One region of the Mesorhizobium sp. IMUNJ 23232 genome, then DNA from elsewhere that is predicted to be linked to it. Evidence: predicted binding sites of a transcription regulator. Region 1 holds the regulator's gene; each other region holds the start of a gene.
The links. The regulator LexA, encoded in region 1, represses DNA repair genes until DNA is damaged. The targets are predictions, from matches to a motif close to TGTTCNNNNTGTGTTCNG.
Positions count from the first base shown of each region.

Region 2: recA (recombinase RecA) is a predicted target of LexA. The motif match lies at 3,199-3,216, and genes of this name have one in related genera.
Region 3: ACH196_RS36150 (ImuA family protein) is a predicted target of LexA. The motif match lies at 3,923-3,940, and genes of this name have one in related genera.

Region 1 covers NZ_JBIRCY010000060.1:310-7,284, reverse strand. The annotation lists gene gltX (glutamate--tRNA ligase) at 1-76, opposite strand, end outside; gene ACH196_RS30340 (ComEC/Rec2 family competence protein) at 235-2,796, shown strand; gene lexA (transcriptional repressor LexA) at 2,790-3,506, opposite strand; gene ACH196_RS30330 (ABC transporter ATP-binding protein) at 3,684-4,472, opposite strand; gene ACH196_RS30325 (ABC transporter ATP-binding protein) at 4,469-5,305, opposite strand; gene nikC (nickel transporter permease) at 5,302-6,195, opposite strand; gene ACH196_RS30315 (ABC transporter permease) at 6,192-6,975, opposite strand, start outside.
Region 2 covers NZ_JBIRCY010000031.1:73,892-80,866, reverse strand. The annotation lists gene ACH196_RS21855 (alpha/beta hydrolase) at 1-8, opposite strand, end outside; gene ilvA (threonine ammonia-lyase IlvA) at 209-1,465, shown strand; gene ACH196_RS21845 (VOC family protein) at 1,462-1,851, shown strand; gene ACH196_RS21840 (DUF1697 domain-containing protein) at 1,886-2,449, shown strand; gene ACH196_RS21835 (hypothetical protein) at 2,641-3,159, shown strand; gene recA (recombinase RecA) at 3,339-4,421, shown strand; gene alaS (alanine--tRNA ligase) at 4,626-6,975, shown strand, end outside.
Region 3 covers NZ_JBIRCY010000101.1:3,864-10,838, reverse strand. The annotation lists gene ACH196_RS36160 (error-prone DNA polymerase) at 1-1,635, opposite strand, end outside; gene ACH196_RS36155 (Y-family DNA polymerase) at 1,632-3,155, opposite strand; gene ACH196_RS36150 (ImuA family protein) at 3,070-3,831, opposite strand; gene ACH196_RS36145 (hypothetical protein) at 4,128-4,754, shown strand; gene ACH196_RS36140 (hypothetical protein) at 4,758-5,234, shown strand; gene ACH196_RS36135 (beta strand repeat-containing protein) at 5,690-6,975, shown strand, end outside.

The DNA.
Region 1 (6,975 bases):
GCGCGGTGCGGGCGCCGCCGATATGGAGGTAGCCGGTGGGCGAGGGGGCAAAACGTGTGACGACGGGGCGGGACATAAAGATTTCCGAAGGAAGAAGACCGCCCCGCGCGTCCGCGCCGACGGTGCATGGAAAAAGATTGGCGTTCATGTAGCATAGAAGGTCGGGGGTGCAAGGGCGCAGTCGCAGCCTTGCACGATGCGCCGCAAAACCTTGGCGCCGGTTGAGTGAAAGCCATGTCGGAGGTGTCGGCAGGCGATCTGAACGAACGGTTCCTGTTCCGCAAGATGGACATGGAGGCCGCGGCCCGCTCTGTCCCCGCGACATCCCGCGAGCTTGTCGTCGTGCCTGCGCGCCGGACCTGGATCGAGCAGTGGTCGCGCGCGGGAAAAACCTTGCCGCCCGTACCCGTCATGGCGGCCCGGGCGGCCGTCGTCCTGCAATACGCGGCTACGCTTGAAGGGGAGCGCGGGACGCTGTTTCTGCTCGTCCCGGTATTTCTCGCTGCCGGCGCCTTCGTATATTTCGGTCTGCCCTTCGAACCGGGTTTCCTATCGATTTCGGCCGGTCTGTTAGCCTCCGTTGCTTCGGCGGCCTTTTTGCCGCGCGGACGCATTCCGCAACTGACGGCACTGGCGGTTATGCTGACCTTCTGCGGCATCCTGCTGGCCAAGGGCGAAACCTGGCGCATGGGCACCAAAATGCTCGGCGGCGATGTGTCGACCCGCATCACCGGGCGCGTCGTCAGCATCGAACCGCTGTCCAACGGCCGCGCCCGGCTGACCATTGATCTGATGGCGACCGAGCGGCCGAAACTTCGCTATGCACCCGACCGTATCCGCGCGACCGCTCGCAAGGCGCCGGCGGGCATCGAGGCGGGTTCCATCGTCAATGGCCTCGTCCGGCTGCGGCCGCCCTCCGGGCCGGTGCGCCCCGACAGCTACGATTTCTCCTTCGAGAGCTATTTCGACGGCATCGGCGCGAGCGGCTATTTCATGAAGGGACCGGAACTGGTCCCGCGGCCGGATCCGGGATTCGCCGACCGGATCGGCACGCTCATCGAGAATGCCCGAAACGACATCGCCGCACGCATCCGGCAGCGCATCGGCGGCGCCGAGGGCGAAATCGCTGCCGCGCTGGTCGTCGGGGTGCGCGCCGGAATCCCGAACGACGTCAGCGAGGCTTTGCGCCGTACCGGCCTCTACCATATCATCTCGATCTCCGGCCTGCATATGGCGCTTGTCGCCGGCGTGGTCATCGGCGCGCTGAGGGCCGGATTCGCGCTTTTCCCCGGCATCTCGTCGCGCCGTCCGGTCCGGAAATATGCTGCACTGGCCGGTCTCGCCGCCATCGCCGCTTATCTCGCCATTTCCGGCGGCGAGGTCGCGGCGCAGCGCAGTTTCCTGATGCTTGCCGTCATGCTGATCGCGCTGATTTTCGATCGGGCGGCGCTGACAATGCGCAATCTGGCGATCTCGGCGATCATCGTGCTGGCGATCACCCCGCACGAGGTCATTGGCCCAAGCTTCCAGATGTCCTTTGCCGCGACCGCGGCGCTTGTCGGAGCGTACGCCTTCTGGACAGAACGACGCAGCGGCACCGGATCATTTCATCCCAGAAGAGGCCTGGTTTCGCTTGCGGCGCGGCGTGCCTGCGCGCTTGTCGTCGGGTTGCTGCTCACCTCCCTGGTCGCCGGTCTCGCAACGGCGGCCTTCGGCGCCTATCACTTTCAGCGGATCGCGCCGCTCAGCCTCGCCGCCAATCTGGCCGCGATGCCGATCGTGTCGCTGCTGGTCGTACCCTTTGCGGTGCTCGCGTCTGTCGCCATGCCGTTCGGCTTCGACGGGCCGTTCCTCGACGTGATGGGCAAGGGGATCACCGCGATGATCGAGGTCGCGAAATGGTTTTCCGCGCGCTCGCCGATCGATGCGGTCGGGCTGATATCGGGAAAATCCGTGGTTCTCCTGACTATTGCCCTGATCGTCGCGACCGTCGCAACAACCTGGCTGCGGCTTCTCGCGTTGCCGTTTGCGCTCGCCGGTCTTTTGACGCTGGGCGCCACGCGCACGCCTGACGTGCTGGTGTCGGAGGACGCCCGACTGGTGGGGTTTCTCACCGGCGAGAGGCTGATGGCGGTCAACAGGCCGCGGCCAAATGTCTTCACGGCGGAGAACTGGAAACGAACCTTGCAGGCCGACGGTCTTCATAAGCCGACGAAGGATTTTGGACCGGATCCGCCGATAGCCTCGATCGCAAGTGAAACGGTGGAGACTGGAGGTCAGAAAGGCAACGGATATGGCAATAGCGGCAACGTCACTTCGTCCGACGCGTCCTTGTCGACAAGGCTGGTAGCTTCAGTTCAAGGCCCGAATGCCGACAATTTCACGGCTGCTTCCTTCGAAGAGAGCGCCGCGGACGATTCAGTCCGTGCCTTCCTGTGCGACGACATAACCTGCCTCGGCTGGCATCCATCCGGAGCCGCGATCATTCATACGTCAGACCCAGAGGAAGCCAGGATCGCCTGTTCCTTTGCCGGCGTCATAATCCTCGACGACGCGACCGTGCCGTTGAAATGCGCAAATCCTGCCGTCGCCGTCGTTACAAAGCGAGAACTCGCCCGCCACGGAAGCGCAGCGGTCTACCTGTCTCTGGGCAGTGACGATGCCGCCGAGGTTCACTTTGCCATCGGCTCCGCCGATCGCCCGTGGCACAGCAACCGCATATTCTCCCGCGAGGCCCGCGGGCTTCCGCCCTACCAGCGCAAGATGCCCGCCCAAGCGCCGACGGAAAATCAGTAGCGCCGGATCAGGCCAACCAGCCTGCCTTGCACCCGGACCCGGTCCGGGCCGTAGATGCGCGTCTCGTAAGCCGGGTTGGCCGCTTCCAGTGCGATTGATGCGCCCTTCCTGCGGAAGCGTTTCAGCGTCGCTTCCTGGTCGTCGACCAGTGCCACGACGATCTCACCGGGCGTGGCTGTATTGGCATTGCGGATGATCACCGTGTCGCCATCGAGGATGCCCGCCTCGATCATCGAGTCGCCCTTGACCTCAAGCGCGTAGTGTTCGCCGCCGGACAGCATTTCGGGCGGCACCGATATGGAATGCGTCCGATGCTGGATCGCATCGATCGGCACACCGGCCGCGATGCGGCCCATGACGGGGATCGTGATCCCGGAACCGACATCGTCATTGCCGGCGGAGGGAGTGCGGGACGGTTCGGCCGACCGCTTGCCAAGACTACCCTCGATCACGCTTGGTGAAAATTTCCGGGCTGCATTCAAGCCGGGGGCGATCGAATCGGGCAGTCGGAGCACTTCAAGGGCCCGCGCCCGGTTCGGCAGCCGGCGAATGAACCCGCGTTCCTCCAGCGCCGTGATCAGCCGGTGAATGCCGGATTTCGACGCCAGATCAAGGGCTTCCTTCATTTCGTCGAAGGAGGGCGGAATACCGGACTCCTTCAATCTCTCGTGGATGAAAAGCAGGAGTTCGTGTTGCTTGCGTGTCAGCATCTCGGCCCCATCAAGAATCGCACCAAAAACAAAACCAGAACAAACACTATCTGTTCCAGTTGTGTTCCGCAACCGTTAAATATCGGGTTAAGATCCGGGCAACCAAGAAATCAAAATCATGCGTCGGTGCTCTCCGGTCGAGACTTGGCCCGGTTGCCGCGGAGGAGATCGTGGATATCAGGCCTCTTCCCACAAATCGCCCAGCAACTCACGGTCATAGCCAGAACTCGCCCGGAAAAGTTGCCGCGTATAGGCATGCTCGAACCGTCCGGCGGCCAGGTCGGCGCTGGTCAGGGTCTCGAGGATGCGGCCTCGGTTCATCACCGCGACGCGGTCGCACATGTAGGAAACGACAGCCAGATTGTGGCTGACCATGATGGTGGTGAAGCCACGCTCGCGTCGCAGGCGCCGCAAGAGGTTGAGCACTTCCGCCTGAACGGAGACGTCGAGCGCCGAGGTCGGTTCGTCGAGGAGAAGACCGCGTGGCTCCAGGATGATGGCGCGGGCAATCGCCACGCGCTGGCGCTGGCCGCCGGAAAGCTGGTGCGGAAACCGAAAACGGTGTTCGGGTTTCAGTCCGACATCTGAAAGCGCGCGTTCGACGCGCTTTTCCACGTCGGACAGCCCATGGATGCGCGCCGGTTCCGACAGCACCTTGTCGACGGTGTGACGCGGGTGGAGCGAGCCGTAGGGGTCCTGAAAAACCATCTGGATCAGCCGCCGCTGCGCATGGCTGCGCGCCGGCGCGACCGCGTTTCCGCCGATGCGGATCGTTCCGGAATAGTCGGCGATCAGGCCCGCTACGGCGTTCAGCACCGTCGACTTGCCCGATCCGGATTCGCCCACCAGCCCGAACGCCTCGCCCTCGGCCACGGCCAGCGAAACGTCGCGCACGGCATCGAGCCGGCGCGCGCCTTTGCCGAAGCTGATGCCTAGATTTTCGATCGCGATCATCGGCGCGGTCATCTTGCCCAGCTCGCGTCGCGTTGCAGGACGGGCAGTTCCGGCCGGTCGTCGCCAAGGCGCGGCGAGGAAGCGAGCAGGCCTTTTGCATAGGGATGCTGGACCCGGTGGAGGTCGCTCGCCTTGACGGTTTCGACCACCTTGCCGGCATACATGATCATCACGCGGTCGCAGAAGGCCGAGACCATGCCGAGGTCGTGGCTGATGAGGATCAGGCTCATGCCGCGCTCGCGTACGAGGTCGTCGAGGATCGCCAACACCTGGAGCTGCACGGTTACGTCGAGCGCCGAGGTCGGCTCGTCGGCGATCAGCAATTGCGGTTCAGGGATGAGCATCATGGCGATCATCACGCGCTGGCCCATGCCGCCGGATAGCTGGTGCGGATAGAGGTGGTAGACCGCCTCCGGGTCGCGGATCTTTACCGCCTTCAGCGCCTCGATGCTTTTCGCACGGGCAAGCTTGCGATCCCTGGCGACATGCAGCCGGAACGCCTCCTCGATCTGCTGGCCGACCGTCATCACCGGGTTGAGCGAGAATTTCGGATCCTGCAGCACCATGGATATCCGCTTGCCACGGATCTTCGGCATCTCCTTTGCAGGCACCTGGAGCAGGTCCAGGCCCATGAAGGAAAGCCGGTCGGCGCTGACGCGGCCGGGCGGCGGGACGAGCCGCATGATCGAGCGGCCGGTGAGCGACTTGCCGGAGCCGGATTCGCCGACAATGCCCAATCTTTCGCGGCCAAGCGAAAAGCTGACGCCGCGAACCACGTCCATAAAACCCTGATAGGTCGGGAAGGTGACTCGCAAATTCTCGACGTTGAGGATCGGTTCGCTCATGAGCGCTTCGGGTCCAACACGTCGCGCAGGCCGTCGCCGAGCAGGTTGAAGCCGAGGCTGACGACGAAGATGGCGATGCCGGGGATCGTCGCCACCCACCATTGGTCGAGCAGGTAGTCGCGGCCGGTGGAGATCATGGCGCCCCATTCCGGCGTCGGCGGCTGGGCGCCGAGGCCGAGGAAGCCGAGGCCGGCGGCGGTCAGGATGATTCCCGCCATGTCGAGCGTCATGCGCACGATCACCGAGGCGGTGCAAAGCGGTACGATATAGTGCCAGATGATGCGGAAGCGGGAAGCACCTTGCAGGCGGGCAGCCTTGACGAAATCGGCGTTGCGCACGGTGATCGTCTCGGCGCGTGCGATACGGGCATATGGCGGCCAGGAGGTGAGGGCGATGGCGATGATGGCGCTTTCCAGCCCCGGCTTGATCGCCGCGACGAAGGCGAGCGCCAGGATCAGCCGTGGGAAGGCGAGAAAAATGTCGGTGATGCGCATCAGCACAACGTCGACCGCCCCGCCGATGTAGCCGGAGATGGTACCGATCAGCAGGCCGATCGGCACCACGATCACCACCACCATGATGACGATGGTAAGTGTGATCCGCGCGCCCCAGGCGACGCGCGAAAGGATGTCGCGGCCGAGTTCGTCGGTGCCGAACCAGTGCTCGGCGCTCGGCGGCTGCAGTCGTGTCGAGAGCGACTGCAAGGTCGGCGACTGCAGCGGCAGCACCGGCGCCAGCACTGCGACAAGGATCAGCGCCAGCACGATCGCGAAGCCGACCATGGCCAAGGGATTGCCTCGAAAAGCCAGCCAGTTGCGATACCAGTGGCCGAACGAGGCCTGACGGCGCGAACCGGGCGTGTCGGTGAGCAGCCAGTCGCGCGCGGTCATGTCCGCGCCCTCGGGTCGAGCAGCCGGTAAAGCATGTCGCAGAAGACGTTGAGGCAGACGAAGATCGCGCCGATCAGCATGGTTCCGCCAAGCACGGCGTTCATGTCCGCATTGAACAGCGAGCGGGTGATGTAGAGGCCAAGTCCGGGCCAGGCGAACACCGTCTCGGTCAGCACGGCCCCCTCCAGCAGCGAAGCGTAGCTCAGCGCCACGACGGTAATCAGCGGCACGACGATGTTGCCGAGCGCGTGACGCCAGACCACGCGGCGCTCGGTCATGCCCTTGGCGCGCGCGGTCAGGATGTATTCCTGGTTCAACTGCGCCAGCATGAAGCTGCGTGTCATGCGTGAAACATAGGCGAGCGTGAGATAGCCGAGCAGGCTTGCCGGCAGGATAAGGTGGGAAAGGGCGTTGAAGAATACGTCCCAATCCCCGGACATCGCGCTGTCGATGGTGATCAGCCCGGTGACGGGCTCGACCAGCCCGTCATAGGCGATGTCCAAACGCCCGGGGCCGGCGACGAGGTCGAGCCAGGAATAAAAGACAAGCAGGCCGATCAGTCCCATCCAGAAGATCGGGATGGAATAGCCGACCAGGCCGATGACCCGGGTCAAATGATCGATCCAGCGGCCCCGGTTGGTGGCGGCGATGACGCCAAGCGGAATGCCGATGACGACGCCGATCAGCGTTGCGGCGGTGGCGAGTTCCAATGTCGCGGGAAAGAACTGTCCGAGATCGTAGAGCACCGGCTGCGACGTCATTGCCGAGGTGCCGAAATCG
Region 2 (6,975 bases), on a different contig from region 1:
CCGGCCATGATCCCCCTCGATGGCGGTGAAAACGATGCTTGTCCGCCTTGATAGCCTTCCACGTGTGCCCGGTCCAGCGCGGCGGGCCGACGCTGCGAGGACTGCTAGGCTCATGATCCTGGGCGGCGCCGTCCTCACCTGGCGTTGGCGTCGCCGTGCCATTCGTGCAATAGCCCGGATGAGAACCAAGCTTGCCGGGAAACAGGGCATGACCGATTTTGCCGAGGGCGTCGCGACAGCGGCTGCGGCACTGCGCGAACTCTTCGCGGAGACGCCGCTGCAGGAAAACCTCTATCTCTCCAACAAGACCGGCGCGCGCATCCTTTTGAAGCGCGAGGATCTTTCACCGGTGCGATCCTACAAGATCCGCGGCGCCTTCAACTTCTTCCGCAAGGCGCTGAAGGCCGGCAACCCTGCAGAACTCTTCGTCTGTGCCTCGGCCGGCAACCACGCCCAGGGTTTTGCCTTTGTCTGCCGCCATTTCGGCAAGCGCGGCGTGGTGTTCATGCCGGTAACGACGCCGCAGCAGAAGATCGACAAGACAAGACATTTCGGCGGCGAGTTCGTCGAGATCAGGCTGGTCGGCGATTTTTTCGACGATTGCCTGAAAGCCGCGTTGGCCTTCGCGGAGGAAAGCGGCGGGCACATGGTGCCGCCCTTCGACCACAAGGACATCGTCGAGGGCCAGGCGACGGTCGCCTATGAGATCGCGGCGCAGATGTTGGACAGGGCGACGCCGGACATCGTCATCCTGCCGGTCGGCGGTGGCGGGCTGGCGGCCGGCGTCACGCGTTATCTCGGCGGGCAAGGCAAAAAGCTGCGCTTCGTCTTCTGCGAGCCGGCCGGCGCGCCGAGCCTGAAAGAAGCCTTGCAGGCCGGGAAGCGGGTGAAGCTGGCAAAAGTCGACAATTTCGTCGACGGCGCGGCGGTGGCCGAGATCGGCCGCGAGCCGCTGCGCCATCTCAAGGATTTTCCGGAGGATTCTGTCCGGCTGATCCCGGAGAACCGGCTGTGCGCCACCATGATCGAGATGCTGAACATCGAGGGTGTGGTGCTTGAGCCCGCGGGCGCGCTGGCGATCGACGCGCTCAAGGATTTTTCGAGGCGCGAGTTGAAGGGCAAGACCGTCGTCGCCGTCGTCTCCGGCGGCAATTTCGACTTCGAGCGATTGCCAGACGTGAAGGAACGGGCGCTGCGCTTCGAGGGTCTCAAGAAATATTTCGTCTTCCGCTTCCCGCAGCGTCCGGGCGCCTTGCGCGATTTCCTGGCGCTGCTCGGGCCGGACGACGACATCGTGCGGTTCGAATATCTGAAGAAATCCGCGCGCAACTTCGGCTCGGTGCTGATCGGCCTGGAAACCAGGGATTCCAGAAACTTCTCCGTGCTGGCGAAACGGTTTCACGAAGCGGGATGGGCCTATCAGGACATCACCGACAACGAGACGCTGGCGGGCTTCATCATATGAGCGGCCGGATCAGTATGCTGTCGCTTGATCACATCGTGCTGTGCGTGAACGATGTGCCGACGACGATCGCGTTCTATCGACGTGTTCTCGGAATGCGGGCGGGCGAGGAACGGCCGGGAAAATGGTCGCTGCATTTCGGATCGAACAAGATCAGCCTGCAGGATGCGAAGGCATCGCCGTCGATTGCTGCGGCAACGGTTCCAGGAAGCGGCAATTTCTGCCTTCTCACGGACGTGTCTATCGCTGAATTTGTTGCCCATCTGAAGCGGGAGAATGTGCCGATCATGGATGGACCTGCCGAGCGGCATGGCGCCGTCGGGCCGATCCTGTCGGTTTATTTCAACGATCCGGATGGCAATCTCGTCGAGGTCAGCAATCGGCTGTAACGGGCGTTCTCATCTCAAACGGAGACTTGGCGTTGTGACGGTCTTCATCCTTTTGTTCCGCGGCGTCGGCGGCGCGACGCAACTGCCGACCGGCCCGCTGCGGGAAGCTCTGACGGCGGCCGGCTTCGAGAATGTCGCGACCTACATCAACAGCGGCAACGCCGTGGTGCGCACCGGTCTCTCGCGCGACAAGACGGTCGCAAAAGTCGCCGAGATCTGCCGGGAAAAATTCGGTTTCGCCAAGGCGATCCATGCGCCAACGCTGGAAGAATGGTCAAAACTGATCGCCAACAATCCGTTTCCGGATGCCGTCTCGGTTCCGAAATTTCTGCACGCTGCGGTTCTCGAAGAGGCGCCACAGGACAAGAATGTCGCGGCGATCCGCGCCTATGCGAAAGAGGGGGAGAAGATCGAGTTCGTCGGCAAGGTCGCCTATCTCCACACGCCGGTCGGCTTCGGCACGTCGAAGATGGCGGAGCGTTTCGACAAACTGATCGGCGTCGAGAACACCGCGCGAAACTGGAACTCGGTTCTGAAGCTGGAGGAACTGGCGAAGAAGGCGGCCACGGCAGAGGGGATTGGTGGAGGCGCCTGCTAAACGATCCCTGATCGGCTTTACAGGATGTCCCGGGGCGTGAGCCCCGAACTGTGTGACATAAGCCTTAGCGCGGGCTCCGGTTAAACATGAAATGCATGCTGCCAGTCTGTCCGGCCTGGCGGGTCTTGCTTTGACGGGGCATCCCGCCGAAAACTGGTCCGCGAACGGACAGCGGCGGACGGCGCAATTCCATGAGATCGAAATCTGTCGGACTGGCTCTTGTCGCCGTTTTGGTCGCGGTACTGATTTCTGCCGATGGTGCGGCGGCCCAGCAGGCGGGACGCTGGAAGATTTCCGCGGGGCGTGACGCGGCAACCGCGACACTCTACAGCCTGAACACGCTGACCGCCGGAACCCGCACGATCGACTATCATCCGGCCCTCGTGCTGTCCTGCGAGGCGCGCCGTTATCCGGTGTGGCGACAGGCCGTTGTGGTGCGGCAGACGATTTCCGGCGAGGACCGCATCGGCGTCTCGATCCGGCTCGACAATGGCGGCGCCTTCAACGAGCAATGGGTGCTGGCCCAGAAGGGCCGGGCGTTGCAGACCGATGGCGACGAGCAGGTGGCGAGGCTGTCGCGTGCGCGCCGTCTGCATCTGTCATGGCGCTTCGGTGTGTTTTCCGGCCGCGGCGAGGCGGTTTTCGATCTCGCCGGAATCACCGACACGTTGGCGCAACTGGCGCAAGCCTGCGGCACGGATGTCCCATAGGGCCGGTGGATTCGCGGTCATATTCCGCATGCCGTCGGACGGAACGGAATCCGAACATTTTTGGAAAAGAAGGCAAAAACAATGCGATGAGTGCTCTTGCCAAATGAGAACAAAAGCGGTACAAATTATCCGGGATATCGGATCAGCCGGCCTTCATAGTCGATCAAGGGGTATGTATCATGGCGCAGAACACGTTGCGGCTTGTTGAGGACAGATCTGTGGATAAATCAAAGGCTCTGGATGCGGCGCTGTCGCAGATCGAGCGGGCTTTCGGCAAGGGCTCGATCATGCGGCTCGGGGCCAACGACAAGGTCGTCGAGATCGCGACGATCTCGACCGGCTCGCTCGGCCTCGACATCGCGCTCGGCGTCGGCGGGCTGCCGCGCGGCCGTGTCATCGAGATCTATGGTCCGGAAAGCTCGGGCAAGACGACGATGGCGCTGCATACCGTCGCCGAGGCGCAGAAGAAGGGTGGCATCTGCGCTTTCGTCGATGCGGAACATGCGCTCGACCCGGTCTATGCCCGCAAGCTTGGCGTTGACCTGGAAAACCTGCTGATCTCGCAGCCGGACACCGGCGAGCAGGCGCTGGAGATCTGCGACACGCTGGTGCGTTCCGGCGCGATCGACGTGCTGGTGGTCGATTCGGTCGCGGCACTCACCCCTCGCGCGGAAATCGAAGGCGAGATGGGCGATGCGCTTCCCGGCGCCCAGGCCCGCCTGATGAGCCAGGCGCTACGCAAGCTGACCGCCACCATCTCGCGTTCCAACACGATGGTCATCTTCATCAACCAGATCCGCATGAAGATCGGCGTGATGTTCGGGTCGCCCGAGACCACCACCGGTGGCAATGCCCTGAAATTCTACGCATCGGTGCGCCTCGACATTCGTCGCATCGGCGCGGTCAAGGACCGGGACGAGGTCGTCGGTAATCAGACCCGCGTCAAGGTGGTGAAGAACAAGCTGGCGCCGCCGTTCAAGCAAGTCGAGTTCGACATCATGTATGGCGAGGGCGTGTCGAAGACCGGCGAACTGGTGGATCTCGGCGTCAAGGCCGGCGTCGTGGAGAAGTCGGGCGCCTGGTTCTCCTACAATTCGCAGCGCCTCGGGCAGGGCCGCGAGAATGCAAAACTGTTCCTGCGTGACAATCCGGATACCGCCCGCGAGATCGAGACGGTGCTTCGCCAGAATGCCGGGCTGATTGCCGAGAAGCTCATGGAGAACAGCCCGGATACCGGCTTCGACGACGCCGCTGAGATGTGACCGGTTATCCTCCTGACTGTGTCGACCTGCCGCCGGCCTCGCGCCGGCGGTTCTGTTTTGGATCGGCGCGCCCGGACGGGCGCTTCCCGGCAAAGCTTCGGCCAGGGCTTTGCAGGGCCTTGCGGTGTTGTGGACAGGCTTTGGCGCTGCCGCTAAAAGGCCTTTTCCATTTCCCCGCCGCGCGGGATTTCAAAAGGTTTTGGCATGAGTGGCGTCAACGAAATCCGGTCGACCTTCCTCGACTATTTCAGGAAGAACGGTCACGAGGTCGTCGCCTCCAGCCCGCTGGTGCCGCGCAACGACCCGACATTGATGTTCACCAATGCCGGCATGGTGCAGTTCAAGAACGTCTTCACCGGCCTGGAGACACGCAGCTATTCGCGCGCCACCACTTCGCAGAAATCCGTGCGTGCCGGCGGCAAGCACAACGATCTCGACAATGTCGGCTACACCGCCCGACACCTCACCTTCTTCGAGATGCTCGGCAATTTTTCCTTCGGCGACTATTTCAAGGAGCGCGCCATCGAGCTTGCCTGGAACCTGATCACCAGGGATTTCGGCCTGCCCAGGGACAAGCTGCTGGTCACGGTCTATCATACCGACGACCAGGCGGCCGATCTGTGGAAGAAGATTGCCGGCTTCTCCGACGACCGCATCATCCGCATCCCGACCTCGGACAATTTTTGGGCGATGGGCGACACCGGGCCCTGCGGTCCATGCTCGGAAATCTTCATCGACCGTGGCGAGCACATCTGGGGCGGCCCGCCCGGCAGCCCGGAAGAGGATGGCGACCGTTTCCTTGAATTCTGGAACCTGGTCTTCATGCAGTATGAGCAGGTCACGAAGGAACAGCGCATCGATCTGCCGCGGCCTTCCATCGATACCGGCATGGGCCTCGAGCGCATGGCGTCGATCCTGCAGGGCGTCGAAAGCGTCTTTGAAACCGACCTGTTCCGCACCCTGATCGACGCCGCCGCGTCGGCGCTGGGGCGCGGGCCGGACAAGGACAATGTCGCCTCGTACCGCGTCATTGCCGACCATCTGCGGTCGTCTTGCTTCCTGATCGCCGACGGGGTTTTGCCGTCCAACGAGGGCAGGGGCTATGTGCTTCGCCGCATCATGCGCCGCGCCATGCGCCATGGCCAGTTGCTCGGCGCCAACGAGCCGCTGATCTGGAAGCTGGTTCCGGCGCTGCTGCGCGAAATGGGGGCCGCCTATCCGGAACTGGCGCGCGGCGAGGCGCTCATCACCGAGACGCTGAAGCTGGAGGAGACCCGCTTCCGCAAGACGCTGGCGCGCGGGATCGGTCTGCTCGAAGAGGCAACGGCGACGCTCGGCCCCGGCGATATGCTCGATGGCGAGACGGCCTTCAAGCTCTACGATACCTACGGTTTCCCGCTGGATCTGACGCAGGATGCACTGCGCCAACGCAACATCTCCGTCAATCTCGACGGTTTCCAGGATGCGATGGAACGGCAGAAGGCCGAAGCCCGCAAGAGCTGGGCGGGGTCGGGCGAGGCGGCGACGGAAACCGTCTGGTTCGGCGTGCGCGAAAAGACCGGCGCCACCGAGTTTTTGGGCTACGACACCGAGCAGGCCGAGGGCGTCGTCCTGGCGCTGGTGAAGGATGGCGCGTCGGTCGAAACCGCCTCGCAGGGCGAGACTGTCGGCCTGGTCGTCAACCAGACTCCCTTCTATGGCGAATCCGGCGGCCAGATGGGCGACACCGGCACCATTTCCGGCGACGGTTTCCGCTTCGAAGTGACCGACACGCAGAAGAAGGGTGACGGCCTGTTCGTGCATTTCGGCAAGGTTGCGGAAGGCGCGGTACGGGTCGGCGCGACCGCCGAACTCAAGGTCGACCACGCGCGCCGCACAGCGTTGCGCGCCAACCATTCGGCGACGCACCTGATCCACGAAGCGCTGCGCGAAGTCCTCGGAACCCATGTCGCCCAGAAAGGCTCGCTGGTGGCGCCCGACCGGCTGCGCTTCGACATCTCGCACAACAAGCCGGTCTCGTCCGATGAGCTTGAGCAGGTCGAGTTTATGGCCAACGAGATCGTCGTGCAGAACAGCCCGGTCACGACGCGCCTGATGTCGGTCGACGATGCGATCGCCGAAGGTGCGATGGCGCTGTTCGGCGAAAAATACGGCGACGAGGTGCGCGTCGTGTCGATGGGCACGGGCCTGCACGGCGCGAAATCCAACCGGCCCTATTCTGTCGAGCTGTGCGGCGGCACCCATGTCCGCTCCACCGGCGACATCGGGCTTGTGCGCATCCTCTCCGACAGCGCGGTGGCGGCCGGCGTGCGGCGCATCGAGGCGCTGACCGGCGAGGCGGCGCGAAAGCACCTTGATGAGCAGGACCGGCGGCTGAAGGCCATCGCCTCCGCGCTGAAGGTTTCGCCGGGCGACGCGCTGTCGCGTGTCGAGGCGCTTGTCGAGGAGCGCAGGAAGCTGGAGCGCGAATTGGCCGACGCCCGCAAGAAGCTGGCGCTTGGCGGCGGCGGAAGCGATGGCGGCGGCGCGGAAAAGGAATCCGTTGCGGGCGTTA
Region 3 (6,975 bases), on a different contig from region 1:
CTCGATGAGCAGGTTGAAGGCGCGCTTCATGCAGGAGAGCATGCCCAAGGCCAGGCAATCGACCTTCATGAAGCGCAGCGCGTCGATATCGTCCTTGTCCCACTCGATCACTTGGCGGTCCTTCATCGCCGCCGGCTCGATCGGCACCAGATCGTCCAATCGGTCATTGGTCAGCACGAAACCCCCAGGGTGCTGCGACAGATGTCGGGGTGCGCCCATCAGCTGGCGAGCGAGGTCGAGCGCCAGCCGCAGGCGGCGGTCGCCGAGATTGAGGTTCAGTTCCTCGACATGTTTCGGCTCGACACCTTCTTCCGACCAGCCCCAGACCTGCGAGGACAACATCTTGATCAGATCCTCGGTAAGGCCGAGCGCCTTGCCGACATCGCGTAGCGCGCCCTTGGACCGATAACGGATCACTGTAGAGCAAAGGGCTGCATGATCACGGCCGTAGGTGTCGAACACCCATTGCATGACGATCTCACGCCGCTCGTGCTCGAAGTCGACATCAATGTCCGGCGGTTCGCGGCGTTCCTCGCTGACAAAACGTTCGAACAGCAGATCATTCATAGCCGGATCGATCGCCGTGATGCCCAGCACATAACAGACCGCGGAGTTGGCGGCGGACCCTCGCCCCTGGCAGAGGATGTCGCGCGACCGGGCAAACCGGACGATGGAATTGACCGTCAGAAAGTATGGCGCATAGCCGAGCCTGTCGATTAACGAGAGCTCGTGCCTGAGCGACGACACGACATGGTCAGGCAGTCCTTCGGGATAGCGTGTGGCCGCCCCTTCCCAGGTCAGTTTCTCAAGCGTCTGCTGCGGCGTCAGTGAAGGATCTTCGCGTTCCTCGGGATATTGGTAGGCGAGTTCGTCGAGCGAGAACCGGCAGCGATCGGCGATCTCGACGGTTCGTTCAATCGCTTCGGGGTAGCGCGCGAACAGCCGGTTCATCTCTTCGGGCGGCTTGAGATAACGATCAGCATGGCGCTCGCGTCGCGCGCCGAGATCATCGATCGTGCAGTTGTGCCGGATGCAGGTGACGACATCCTGCAGGATGCGTCGCCCCGGCTCGTGGAATAGCACATCGTTGGTGACGACAGCGGGCACCTTTAACTCGCCCGCGAGGTTGGCCAACTCGTGCAGGCGAAGTTGATCGTTCGGCCGCCGTCGCAGGGTGAGCGCCAGATAGGCCCGATCATCAAATGTCTGACGCATCCGCCGCAGCCACAGCGCACAGTCGTCGTCGGCCTCATCGGGCAGGAAGATCGCTATCAGCCCTTCGGCGTAGGCCGCCACATCTTCCCAGCGCAGATCGCACTTGGCCTTTCCCGCGCGCTTCTTGCCGAGCGAAAGCAGCCGGCACAAGCGCGAATAGGCTGCGCGGCCGGTGGGATAAACGAGGATCGAAACACCTTCCGCGAGATCAAGCCTGCAGCCGACGATCAGCCGGACGCCTGTGGTCTTGGCAGCCTCATGCGCCCTGACGATGCCGGCCAGACTGTTGCAATCGACGATGCCGAGCGCCGACATATCCATGACGGCGGCCTGAGCAAACAACTCCTCACTGGAACTCGCACCGCGAAGGAAGGAAAAATGCGACGTGCACTGGAGTTCGACATATTGGGCGGTGGTCATGCAAAAATGCCGTGCAGAAACCAGCGATGCGAGCCGGTGTCGAGGTTTTCGCCGTCGCCGGCTCGGTAAATCCAGAAGCGCTCGCCGGCATCATCCTCGACCTGGAAGTAGTCGCGGACGGCGGCAAGTTCGGCGTCGCGCTTCCACCATTCGCCAAAGACACGCTCAGGTCCATCGGCACGCCTCACACGCCTCCGGCTGCCCCGCCAGGTGAAGCTTGCCGGTGGATGGTCGGGAAGCAGCGCTACAGCCTCGATCGGCTCCGGTGGCGTCAGCAGCCGTGCCGGGCGCGGCCAGTGATCCGGCCAAGATTCGCCGACTTCCGGTGCGCTGGGAGCCACGCGCTGCACCGAACGCTCCGGGACATCGCTGGGTAGTGGTGCAAAGCGATAGAGCTGACCGTCGCCAAGACGGTTGCTGAGCGTATCGATGAGATCGGAGATGTCGGCCTCCGGCTCGTCGATCAGCCACGAAATCGTCTGCTTCGGCGAAAGCGGTTCCGCCCACGTCGCAGCCAGCCGCATTAACTCGATGCCAAAGCCCGGATCGATCTTTTCGATCTTGTCGCATAGCAGTCTGTTCAGCCGCTTGGGGTCACGCACGGGAAGCGCGGTGCTCACGCGAATTGACTTCATGGTGTTGTCAACACGATGCATCAATAGGTCGAGGCGCTTGGCCCCAAGTCCTCGTGTTTCCAACTCCCCGCAAAGGCCGCCGACCAGCTTGCCGATGTATTTTGCAATGGTCTCGGCCGCGGCGATCGGTTCGCCAAAACTGCGGCGCACTTCGACAATCTCCGCTGGTCGAAGCGGATCGATCGGCTCATTCAGGATGCCCAGCGCCTGGTCCAATCGGCGGCCGAGTTCAGGACCGAAGCGCAGCGTCAATGGTGCTCGTGGCTGCGCGAGCAGATCTCCAACGCGCTCGAAACCGAGCACACGAAGGCCGTCTACAATCGCACCGTCAAGCCGCAGCGCCGCGATTGGTAGCTCTGCGATTGTGGACTGCGTTGCCTCGGCCGACACCACGTTTGTCGGCTGCCCAACAAAGCGCGCAACGGCATGGGCCGCGCCCCAACTCTGGGCGACGGCCACGCGTGCAGAGATGCCCGCATGGTCGAGTCGCTGCATCAGATCGACAAGCAGCGCCTGCTCGCCGCCGTGTAGATGGCTGGCACCGGTGATGTCGATCACCAGCCCATCCAGCCCATCTACAGCCACGATGGGTGAGTAGCGGCGCAGTGCCCACAGCGCCAGCCGATCCAGCGCCTGGGCGTCTTCCTGCGGCCTGGCGTCCTGGACGACTAGCCCAGGCACGAGCGCCTGCGCCTTGGTTGCCGGCATGCCGACGCGAAGTCCCTGGTTGAGTGCAATCGTGTCCGCCGCAAGCACAATGCGCCTGTTGCCGTCCCGTCCGACCAGAACCAACGGCCGGTCAGGCGGCAATGATGCGGCGTCCGATCTTCTTCTGAGGCGATCGGTCGGCCATTGCGGAAGGAAGAGCGAGACGACCCTTGGCATCGCAGGCCTCCACTTCGAAGTCAGCACTCTCGGCACCACGGCAGCGGATCAGTTCAAGCCGCCAGCGGGCGCGACCCACGCCGGGCACCGGCAAAGGACGGGATGGCAGCACCGAGACACGCCATCGCGTTACCGATGCAGTCGACTGCCCGAAATCGGTCGCATCGGCGGGGCGTCTCCATCGCCGAATGGCGAGGCCGATGCCCGATGATGTTTCCGCGGCAAGCTGCAGGCGTCGTGATGCCGTCATCGGCAATCGCGCCAATTCCGCCACGACGGCGCCAAGCCCGGAATGCCGAAGTCCTTCCTCGAAACAGGCGAGAACAGACTTCTCGTCGCCGGCCTCGACGAAGATCACCCGGTCCGGTGAAAGTCCGGCTCGTGCAAGGGCTGGTGCGAACAGGTCTTGCCGCGCTACGCACCACAGCACTTTGCCTTTTGTTCGTGCAGCGATGCCAGCGGCAAATAGCGCCGCGGCTGCCCCGTCGACTGCGCCATTGCCGCCGCCGGCAATCTCGTGCAAAGCGCCATGTGCCAGTCCGCCGGCCGGCAGATGTTGATCGAGATCTGCGAGCCCGAATGGCAGGACATTTCGATTACCCATGCCCCCACCCTCAAGGCTGCGAACACGCTCCTGCAGTGCAGAAATTGTGGCGCGGTCGGGCTTGGTAAGCATGTTGAGGCGGCTTTCGTCGCGTCGTTTGGTGGTATCATTCACCGATTTAGGAACCCATTCCTGACAGAGTCAACAGGCTTTTTGACTCTTTTGTTCCTCTTCCGTTCACTTTGACGGTATGCACACCGGAAGTCAAAAGTGATTGTTGCATCATCCCCACTGGGAGCAATCTCACGCAGCTTTTTTCATCGCGTGCGGCCGGTTCGGTGCCTGAACATCGACGCAGAAAAAGAGTTGACAGTATTACTGCTAATATGGCATTAGAGCCGCCGAACGAGAGATTGGCGATGACTCAAATGACGACACCGATGTCGGCGCGGGCCGAACTGGCTGCGCTCACGCAGGACAGGATCATGCGCGGCGTCGCCGATATTCTGGCCTCGGGCAGCGGTGACGTGACGTTCAAGGCGCTTGCCGTGGTATCGGGAGTGCCGGAGCGCACGATCTATCGCCACTATGCGACCAAGGAAGCGGTGCTGAGCAGTTTTTGGGGCTGGATGAATGAAAGACTTGGTATGCCGGCGCCGCCCCGCTCGGCCCAGGAACTGGTCGAGCAGGTTCCGCTGGTCTTCGGCGCCTTCCAGGCGGGCGAGCCGCTGGTGCGGGCGATGCTGCACGACCCGCATGGGCGGACGGCTCGGCTCGGTAGCGGCGAGGCGCGGCGCGAGAAATTCAGCGAGGCGCTGAAGGACGTCCTGGCCGGACTGGATCTGTCCGAACGGATGCGGCTGCTGGCCAGCGTGCAGGTGCTGTTCTCGGCCGCCGGCTGGGAAACGATGAGGGATTATTGGGACCTGTCTTCGCCCGAGGCCGCCGACGCGGCGCAATGGGCGATCCAGGCCTTGATCGAACACGCAAGAAGCCGTTCCGCGTCCTCCCAGGCCGACGGCGACGCGGCCGTGCCGAGAAATCAGGAGAAGTAACCGATGCTGTATCATGCCTCGTTCAACGTGCGGGAACCTGCAAACGTGGCCCAGGCACTGGCGGAAATGCTCGACGCCACTGCAATCCGCGCGCCGGTTCCGCCGTTTCCGGACGGCTCGTGGTTCGTCTGCTACGGCGACGATAATGGTTCGTTCCTCGAAGTGCTGCCGTGGGGGAACATCCTCGACCCGGACACCCGCTTCGGTATCGGCTTCGACGACGACATGCGGCCCCGCGCCGGCAGCCATGTGCTGGTGCGCACGCCGCACGCCAAGGAAGAGATCAGGGCGAAAGCCGGACGGCTGGGCTGGCGCTGCGAGTTCGTCGATGCGCGGCTGTTCGAGGTGGTGAAGGTATGGGTCGAGAACGCCGTTCTCGTCGAATTCCTGCCGCCCGAGTTCTTGCCCGCCTATGTCTCGACCTTCGGGACCGAGGGGATCGGTTCGCTCGACGCAAAGCTGCGCGCCATGGAAGTTTAGACAACAGCGATGTTCGCTCCGGCGAGTTGAGGAACAGCCGACAGCAAGACGCAACAAGCCCTTGAGCAAATTTTCATCCGGCCGGCAACGGCCGGCGGGGTCGGCTGTGCGCCGCGCGACGCCGGCAACACCGGCAACGCGAGGGAATGCCCTCCGCATACCGTGGACAACATTGAGGCAAGCGGGCGCGGCAGACGCCGATCGCCCGCCTTTACCGAAAGGGCCGGATGGAATTCCGGCAGGTGACGAGATGATTGCACCCGTCGAACCGGCACCCTGACGGGTGTCCGGCGTCAAAGGCGACCTGCCCGGCGCAAAACTCCGAACAACAACAAACTGCCAATCCAACTGGAACTCACCCGCCGCCGGCATGGCCGGACGGTGAACACCGCCGCTTTGCCGGCGATCAACCCGCCGCATGTGCGGCAGATCAAACTTTTGGAAGGAACATCATCATGCCAGTCATTAATGGCGACGAAGGCAATAACACCCTGTTCGGCAATGAAAATGCCGACACTCTCAACGGCTTGGGCGGCAACGACACGCTGCGCGGTCTCGGGGGTGCCGACGCGCTAGACGGGGGCGAAGGCTCCGACACTGCTGAATACTCCGATTCCCCCTCGGCCGTGTTCGTCGACCGGATTCTGGGCACCGCCGAGGGCGGAGACGCCCAAAGTGACGGTTTCACCTCGGTCGAAAACTTCGTCGGCTCGACCTTCGACGACGGCTTTATCGGCGACAACGGCGCCAACACCATCAATGGACTTGCGGGCGGCGACACCATCTTCGGCAATGGCGGAAACGACATCCTCATCGGCGGCAGGGGCGGCGACTTCCTCGCCGGAGGCGACGGCATCGACACGGCCGTCTACGACAGCTCCGATGCGGGCGTCGTCATCGATCTCTTGAACGGGGCCGCAGGCGGAGGCGACGCGAACGGCGACATCATTGGCGGCTTCGAGAATCTCAGAGGATCGGCTTTCGGCGACACGCTCACCGGTGACAATGGCGACAACCGCATCGAAGGCGGCGAAGGCGACGACATCATAGCCGGACTCGGTGGAAATGACATTCTTGTTGGCGGCTCCGGCCTGGACAGCCTGTCAGGCGGCGACAACAACGACTTCCTGATCGGTGGCGCCGGTTCCGATCTGCTGAGCGGCGGCGCCGGCATCGACGCGGCCGATTATTCCGGTTCGGGCGCCGGGGTGACCGCCAAACTTACCGGCGGCCTCGGCGATAGCGGTTTCGGCGCGGGCGGCGATGCCGATGGCGACTTTCTTGGCGGTATCGAGAACCTCCAGGGCTCTGGCCACGCCGACACGCTTGAGGGCGATGCGCTGGGCAACGCCATGAACGGTCTCAATGGAGACGATACATTGCGCGGCCTTTCCGGCGACGACATCCTCGCCGGCCAGGCGGGCGCGGATACGATCGACGGTGGCGACGGTATCGACACCGCGGCCTACGATTCGTCCGGGGGCGCTGTCGGCATTTCGTTGCTGCTCGGCACGACGGAGGGCGGCGACGCCAAGGGCGACACCTTGATCAATATCGAGAACGTCGACGGTTCCGGTTTCGGCGACGTCATTGATGGCAACGATGTCGACAATCGCCTCCGCGGGCTGAATGGCTCCGACGAACTTAAGGGTTTTAGTGGCAACGATCGGCTCGAGGGGGGCAACGGCGTCGACCGGCTCAGTGGCGGCGACGACGACGATCTCCTGATCGGCGGCGCGGA